DNA from 2 places in the Apibacter sp. ESL0404 genome. Region 2 is predicted to be linked to the other one. Evidence: riboswitches for the same ligand, from Rfam matches in the RefSeq annotation. Region 2 holds a riboswitch; the other holds the start of a gene.
What was found. Region 2 has a riboswitch for cobalamin ahead of metE (5-methyltetrahydropteroyltriglutamate--homocysteine S-methyltransferase). Riboswitches for the same ligand answer to the same signal wherever they lie in the genome.

Region 1 (4,407 bases), 940 kb from region 2:
TTTTACGGTTATTTTCAGAAGGTAAAAAAATTGTAAATATACCTGATACTTTAATTTCATACAGACAAACCAATCATTCACTTTCAAAAACCAAAAACAGACTAGTGCAATGGTTGTTTATCTATAAAGCCCGTGAATTTTATCGAGAAAATCTAGATAATGGTAAAGACAGTTATGATGCGTTTAATCCACAATCATTTATTAATATAGAAGATATAGATTTTCCAATTAATAAAAATGATTTGTTATATGCCATGAAAATTTGTTTTTACAGAAAAGATGCAGATCAATTAAAATTTTTAGTAAAAAAATATCGTAACAATTATCCTATTTCTATTAAATATTTACTTTATTTCCTTTTTTCCAAAAATCAATATATTTTTACTTTTTTATATAAAATTTATTCAAAATTATAAACCATGGATATATTAATTAAGTCTTTCAATCGTCCTTTTTACCTTGATAGATGTTTAACTAGCATTCAGAAATATGTTATAGGAGATTATACTATCAAAGTTTTAGATGATGGAACACCTGAAAAGTATCTAAACAAAATAAAAAATAAATATCCATTTATTAAAATTATAAAATCTGAAAATTATAAAGAAAAAGAAGAAGCAATCAAAGAAAATTTAAGGTCAGGAAAAGATATTAATGGTTTTAAAATTCCTACTCAACTTTGGATAAACTCAGTTAAAGAATCAACTCCTTATTTTATAATTACTGAAGAGGATGTTTGGTTTACTAAAAAAATAAATGTAAATGAATTAAATGAAATAATGAATAAAGAAAATATTTCTTTACTCAGACTTGGATGGTTGGGAAATCATAATTTTATGGAATATCATAAATTTGAACAATTTAAAATTAACTCCTACATATCTTCAATTTGTCCAAAACTTATAACGGCCCCCTATTTTATTATGAAATCTTTTTTTTATAATAAATATAAATTATACAGTATATTATATAGATTAAAATTAGCAAATAATAGTACTAGAGCAAAATATTGGATACTTAATTCAATTCTTATGGGGATGTATAAAAAAGAGTATTGGCTTGAAATATGGAATGATATTGATGGTGTTAATGAAAAAAAACAATTGTTAAATGCAGCAATGTATTTTAGAAAAAATAAACATAATAAAAATCTAATCGCTCAAATGAATGAGGAGGTTATGAAAACAACTTTCACTTCATCGGCAACTAATTCTTATCATAAATATGGATTTAATTTCGATGTAAATAAATATAACTATCTAATCAATGAAAAATGGTATAATGATGAATTTGATCCCATGCAAAACTTTCCTAAGGATTTTTCAGAAGATTACATCCTATCATTTTTGAAAAATGATAATAATCAAAAAATAAAACCGGAAGAATGGAAAAAATGGGCAGAAAAGTTTAAACATCAATATCGAATTCAAGGTTGTGAAATTGATGATTAAAAGCAAAATAGATAAATTATAAAAAAATAAGCAGTGATTTAACTGCTTACTTTTTTTAATATCATAAATAAATCTAAGAAGTCATTACTCCTCCTCATCATTTTCGTATTTTTCGATTTCTGCATCGCAAAAATCAAATGCTTGTTGAATCAATGAATTTACTTCATTAGCTACCTCTTCTTCTTCTCCTTCCAAATCGTCGAACCATTCAACCTCTTCTTCTTCTACATTTAATATAAATCTAGGAAACTCTGTATGCACAACAAATAAATCTTCAGGAAAATCCGAATTGTCTGCCATTAAAAACTTAGGTAATTTCATATTGTCTTTATTTAAATTTTTATTCGTCTAATAATTCTTTTAACTTAATTAATTCTGCCTTCACCAACTCTAAACGAGTAATGATTTCAACTTTTTTGGATAAATTTTTTTGTGATTGTAAAACAACTTTTGCTCCTTCTAAGGTATATCCTTTTTCTTTTACTAAATGAAAAATTATTTTAAAATTTTCAATATCTTTTGGGGTAAAAAAACGATCTCCTTTTTTATTCTTTTTGGGTGAAATACTATCAAATTCTTTTTCCCAAAACCTTATAAGTGAAGTATTAACATTAAAAGCCTGCGCTACTTCGCCTATAGAATAATATAATTTTTCAGGAAGTTGTACGTTCATCATTCAAATCTAATGATTTTTTAATTCAACTTACTATAGTTCGTTTAAAAAATTGATCTTTTTTTAGAATTAATTAATACTACCCAAATAATCAATACGGATGCCCTAAAAATATTTATTTATATTTGCCTAAATTTGGTGATCGCTATTTACCGGTAAATATGCAATCTTAAAAGGGAATTCGGTGAAAATCCGAAACAGGCCCGCTGCTGTAATCTTCTAGTACGTTTTAAGAGATATACCACTGAGGAGTTGCTTTCTTGGGAAGGTTCTTAAAATGAAGTAAGTCAGAATACCTGCCAAATTTAACTATAGTTTTACAAGCTTTCGTGGAACAAGGCTGAAACATTAAAAGCATTTCATATTCACTTTTCCTGTTTACTTTTCCGGAAACTAGTTTACTATATCTGTAATTTAAGATATTCGACTCCATGATGAACTTCAATCATAAATATAGTGTATTTGCTTTTTTAATAAGCCTGATGAGTCCAATATCTTATTCCCAAGAAAAAAAAGACAGCATTACTGTTACAGAATTACAGGAAATACTGGCAACGGGAAAAAGAAATGATAAAGGAATAATTCCTTTCCAAGAATTGAAAGGAAAAGAATTAGAAAATCGAAACAGCTCTTCGGTAGCTGATGCTGTACGATTATTTTCAGGAATTCAACTTAAAGATTATGGAGGTGTAGGAGGAATGAAAACTGTTAACATTCGAGGAATGGGAAGCGAACACGTGGGGGTATTTTATGATGGAATAGCCATAGGAAATGCTCAAAATGGTATGGTTGATTTAGGAAAATTTTCCATGGATAATTTAGAATCAATATCAGTATACAACGGACAAAAAAGTCAAATTTTCCAACCCGCTAAAGATTTCGGCTCTGCCGGAAGTATCTATTTAACTACCAAACGCCCTGTTTTTACGGGTGAAAAAAAAACTAATATAGGTGCTACCTATCATTCCGGATCGTTTCATTTAAGTAACCCTTCCCTCCTATGGGAACAAAAATTATCCTCATTAATTTCATCTTCTCTTACTATAGAATATATTAATTCAGATGGAAAATATAAATTTCTACAAAAGAAAGGTAATTGGGATACGATCGCTGTAAGACAAAATGGTAACATAAGTGCTTTTCGAACAGAAGGAAATTTATTTGGCATCTTACCTCATGGTAAATGGAATCTGAAAGGATATTATTATGATTCAAGCAGAGGAATACCCGGTGCCGTTTTAAAAAATTCTTATAAAAGGTATCAGTTTGCTCAACAATGGGATCGTAATTACTTTTTGCAGGGATCTTTTGAAAAAATAATCAGCACAAAATACAGAATAGCATTAAACGCTAAATATGCTCATGATTTTACCCATTATAAAAATTTAGAAGTTTTTAATGACCCTATTTGGGGAAATAAATTTTCCAATCGTATTAATAATACTTATAAGCAAGATGAACTATATATTTCATCCTCACAACTGGTTACTTTATTTTCTTTTTGGGATATTTCTTTATCTGCAGATTACCAACATAACGGAATGAATGCCGATTTAAAAAATTTCGCTTCTCCTTCGAGAAATACAGAAATGATCGCTTTAGCTACAGCTTTTTATTGGGATAAACTTAAAATTCAAACAAGCGTTTTAGGTACATTTGTACAAGATAAAACGAAACACATGAACAGCATGGGTACAGCTTCAGACAAAAATGAATTTACTCCTGCTGTTTTCTTAAATTACCAACCTTTACATTTTAAAGATATTAGCATTCATGGTTTTTACAAGAGAATTTTTAGAATGCCAACATTTAATGATTTATACTATACGGATTTTGGAAATTCAAATTTAAAACCGGAATATACTAATCAGTTTGATGCGGGTATTCGTATAAATAAAAACTTTACTTCCGGTAGTTTTACTCATTTTGATTTTACTATTGATGCATATTATAATACGGTCAAAGATAAAATTATAGCTTATCCCAAAGGACAACAATTTCGTTGGACCATGTTAAATTTTGGTAAAGCACGTATAAAAGGGTTAGACTTATCTTCTAAGACTTCAATAGTAATAAAAAACGTTTTAGTTTCAACCCTGATAACCTATACGTATGAAGATGCACAAAATTTATCTTCTCCTATTTTAAATTATAAAAATCAACTTCCTTATATACCTTGGCACAGTGGGACAGTTTCTCTAGAGGCTGCTTACAGAGCTTGGAATCTAAGTTATAGCTTTATGTATACAGGAGAACGGTACAATTCTCCTTCTAATAATCCTG
Region 2 (4,407 bases):
GCATTAAGCGCAATAAGTCCTAATTTTACTATTGCAGCAGCATTTGGTAATGTACATGGAGTGTATAAACCGGGAAATGTTAAATTAGAGCCTAAAATACTTCACAACTCACAAGAATACGTTCAAAAACAAGTAGGCGGACCTTCAAAACCGATTAATTTTGTATTTCATGGAGGATCAGGTTCTTCCTTGTTAGATATAAGAGAAGCTATTAGCTACGGAGTAGTAAAAATGAATATTGATACAGATTTACAATTCGCTTATACCGAAGGTGCAAGAGATTATGTAGAAAAAAATATTGATTATTTAAGAACTCAAGTAGGAAATCCAACCGGAGATGAAGCACCAAATAAGAAATTTTATGATCCAAGAGTTTGGATGAGAAAATGTGAAGAAGGTTTCTCAAAAAGATTGGAAAAAGCTTTTGAAGATTTAAATAATATCAACACATTATAGTAAAAAAATATAAATTTTATTTATAAAAAATGAAAGCACCTTTATTTGAGGTGCTTTTTTTGTATATTTGGAAAAAAGAGAGTATGAAAAATTATCTAATAGTATCAACATTACTAGCGTCCATTTCAATCGTTCTTGCTGCTTATTTTTTAGGTAATTCTTACCAAAAAAGAAATCAATCCAATACAATAACAGTAAAAGGATTAGGCACAAAAGATTTTGAATCTGATTTAATAGTATGGAAAGCCGATTTTTCTAAGAAAAATCTCGATTTAAAACAAGCTTATGCCGAATTAGATGCAGATAGAAAAAAAGTAAGAGAATATCTGATTTCCAAAGGATTTTCCGATAAAGAAATAGTTTTTTCCTCAGTAGAAATAAGTAAACAATATGATAGTAGATACAATGAAGGAATAAATCAAAATATATTTACGGGGTATGAATTAAATCAAACCATAACCATAGAATCTAAAAATGTGAGAAAAGTAGAAGATCTTTCCCGTCAAATTACAGAATTGATTAATAACGGAGTAGAGCTCTATTCCCGATCGCCTTTATATTACTACACTAAATTATCTGATTTAAAAATACAGATGATTTCAGATGCAACCAAAGATGCAAAAAAAAGAGCAGAAGAAATAGCAATTAACGCCGGTTGTAAATTAGGCAAATTAAAAAATGCCAATCAAGGGGTTTTTCAAATAACTGCTCAAAATTCATCTGAAGATGATTACTCTTGGGGAGGTGCATTTAATGTATCATCCAAGAAAAAAACAGCAAGCATTACCATTCGTTTAGAATATGAAATTAAATAATAACTACGATATAAATTAAAATGGTACATAAATTATTTCAACCGTTTACATCAAAAAAACTGTCATTAAAAAACAGAATAGTCATGGCGCCTATGACCCGATCATTTGCTTATGATGGAATACCCGGTAAACAAATAGCTGATTATTATCAAAGAAGAGCACAGGCCGAAGTGGGCTTAATTATAACAGAAGGAACCGTTGTTCGCAGGGCGGCATCTTCCAATGATCCCAATATTCCTGTATTTTATGGAGAACAAGCCTTAGAAGGTTGGAAAAAGGTGGTTGAAGAAGTTCATGCTAAAGGTGGTAAAATAGCTCCGCAACTTTGGCATATGGGAATAATACCGGCCCATAAAAACTGGAAACCATCAGAGCCTTTTGAGGGACCATCCGGACTTTTAAATCGGGAAACAAAAGGCGGAAAAGAAATGAGCGAAAGTGATATTGAAAATACAATTGAGGCTTTTGCAGAAGCAGCTTACCAAACCAAAAAAATAGGTTTTGATGCTCTGGAATTGCATGGAGCGCACGGATATTTGATCGATCAATTCTTTTGGGATAAGCTCAATAAAAGAAATGATATATGGGGAGGAGCTACCCTGGCCGAAAGGAGTCGTTTTGCCATTGAAGTTGTAAAAGCGGTTCGAAATGCGGTAGGAGAAGATTTTCCTATAATATTACGCTTATCACAATGGAAACAACAAGATTATTCCGCTAAATTGGCAAAGACACCGGAAGAAATGGAAGAATGGTTACTACCGTTATCAGATGCCGGAGTTGATATTTTTCATTGCTCGCAACGAAGATTTTGGGAGCCCGAATTTGAAAATTCCGATTTAAATTTTGCAGGATGGGCAAAAAAAATAACGGGCAAACCTTCCATAAGTGTAGGATCTGTGGGGCTTACCGGGGATTTCTTAGGGGCATTCAAAGGACAAAGTTTTGAGGCTTCTAATAATTTTCTTAACGAATTAAATAGAAGATTAGATGCGGACGAATTTGATTTAATAGCAGTAGGAAGAGCGCTACTTGCAGATCCTGAATGGGCATTAAAAATTAAAAATGGAAACTTATCTGAGTTTAAAGGATTTTCTAAAAATCAACTTAAAGAATTATACTAATAAAAACATAAAATAGTAGTAAAATAAAAACAAAAACCAAGTTTTAATTTTTATTTATTTTAATAAAGAAATAAAAGCAAAGGTTTTTTATCTTTGTATATATAAGTTCTTTACTTAATTTCTTTATCAACAAGAATAAGGTGCTGTGTAAAAACGACTTAATAGGGAATCATGTGTGAATCATGAGCTGACGCGCAACTGTAAGTAACCTAAAAAAAATTTTATCAATAAAAACCATTGCCGATTTAAACGGTGAGAAGGTAGATAAAATGTTATAAGCCAGGAGACCTGCCTATTCTTAATTGACAATGCTTTCGCGAGTAAAAGCAAGATCACAAAAAATATAATTGGGCTACGAGAAACTTTAAGATCATTAGAATAATTAGTTTACTTGTATGTCAAAAATTGTTTTGAAATTTGATTTTATTTAACAAAGAAAGAGAGCATTGTGAAGTTTAGCAATAAGAGCTTTTTATAATATAATCGTTTAAAAAGTTATAAAAATGCAAACACACAATCTTGGCTATCCGCGTATTGGTAGTGACAGAGAACTTAAAAAAGCCTGTGAAAAATATTGGGCAGGTAAAGCGTCAGTCGAAGAACTGATGATAACAAGTAAAGATATCCGGCACCGAAACTGGGTAACTCAACAAAAATTAGGGATTGATTGGATCCCATCTAATGATTTTTCTTATTACGATCAGGTACTTGATATGTCACTAATGGTCGGGGCTATCCCTAAAAGATATAATAAGGTAATACTGGATAAATCAAATACAGAATTAGACTTATATTTTGCCATGGCAAGAGGACATCAAAAAGAAGGTATTGATATAAAAGCCATGGAAATGACCAAATGGTTTGATACCAATTATCATTACATTGTCCCTGAATTTGAAAGTAATCAGAAATTTTCCTTGTTTTCAACAAAAATTATTGATGAATATTTAGAAGCTAAAAATGCAGGAATCCATACAAAGCCGGTTATAATAGGCCCTGTATCTTATTTGTTGTTGGGAAAAGAAAAAGAGGAAAACTTCAATAAGCTGGATTTACTAAAAAATATTCTTCCTGTCTATATAGAAATCCTAAATAAATTAAAGACAGAAGGAGTTGAATGGGTGCAGTTTGATGAGCCTTTCTTAGTTTTGGATTTAGATGAAAAAGCGAAAGAATCCTACCAATATGCCTATAAAGAAATACATAAACAATTTCCTTATATAAATAAAATACTAACTACCTATTTTGACGGATTGAAAGACAATTTATCACTTGCTTTTAATCTACCCGTACAAGCATTACATATAGATTTGGTACGTTGTCCGGAACAATTAGATGAAGTTTTAGATAAAATTCCGGAAAAACTTATCCTTTCTTTAGGGATCGTTGATGGAAGAAATATATGGAAAAATGATTTCGAAAAATCTTTGAAACTTATTCAAAAAGCTGTTTCCAAAATTGGTAAAGACCGAATTTTAATAGCTCCTTCTTGTTCACTTCTTCATAGTCCGGTTGACTTGGAATTGGAAACAGATACAAAAGCCCTTTCATCGGAAATTAAAAATTGGTTGGCTTTTGCAAAACAGAAAATCGATGAAGTAGTAACCTTAAAAAAGCTTGCGTCTAAAGAAGATTCCCCGGATTTACAAAAAAAATTACAGGAAAATATAGCGGCTGCAACCAGCAGAAAAACATCAGCTTTAATACATAACGAAAAAGTAAAAGAAAAAATAAGGAATATTGAAAAAGTAGAAGATAAAAGAAATTCCGTATTTTCAGAACGAAAGAAAAAACAATCTGAAGCCTTGCAGTTGCCTTTATTTGCAACAACTACGATCGGCTCATTTCCTCAAACATCCGAAGTCAGAAGTTGGAGATCTAAACTAAAAAAAGGATTGATAACACCTTTAGAATATGAAGAGCTGATTAAAAAGGAAATTGAAAAAACAATACGATTCCAAGAAAAAATAGGTATAGATGTATTGGTTCACGGGGAGTTTGAACGAAACGACATG

Region 1: it holds a riboswitch for cobalamin, as region 2 does, so the genes downstream of both, GYM72_RS06215 (TonB-dependent receptor) here and metE (5-methyltetrahydropteroyltriglutamate--homocysteine S-methyltransferase) in region 2, are expected to answer to the same signal.

What each region holds. Positions count from the first base shown of each region.
Region 1 covers NZ_CP048267.1:1,461,148-1,465,554, forward strand. The annotation lists gene GYM72_RS06195 (glycosyltransferase family 2 protein) at 1-416, shown strand, start outside; gene GYM72_RS06200 (glycosyltransferase family 2 protein) at 420-1,451, shown strand; gene GYM72_RS06205 (hypothetical protein) at 1,536-1,772, opposite strand; gene GYM72_RS06210 (MerR family transcriptional regulator) at 1,792-2,124, opposite strand; cobalamin riboswitch at 2,244-2,443, shown strand; gene GYM72_RS06215 (TonB-dependent receptor) at 2,607-4,407, shown strand, end outside.
Region 2 covers NZ_CP048267.1:100,215-104,621, forward strand. The annotation lists gene fbaA (class II fructose-bisphosphate aldolase) at 1-456, shown strand, start outside; gene GYM72_RS00450 (SIMPL domain-containing protein) at 540-1,271, shown strand; gene GYM72_RS00455 (NADH:flavin oxidoreductase) at 1,292-2,392, shown strand; cobalamin riboswitch at 2,514-2,703, shown strand; gene metE (5-methyltetrahydropteroyltriglutamate--homocysteine S-methyltransferase) at 2,896-4,407, shown strand, end outside.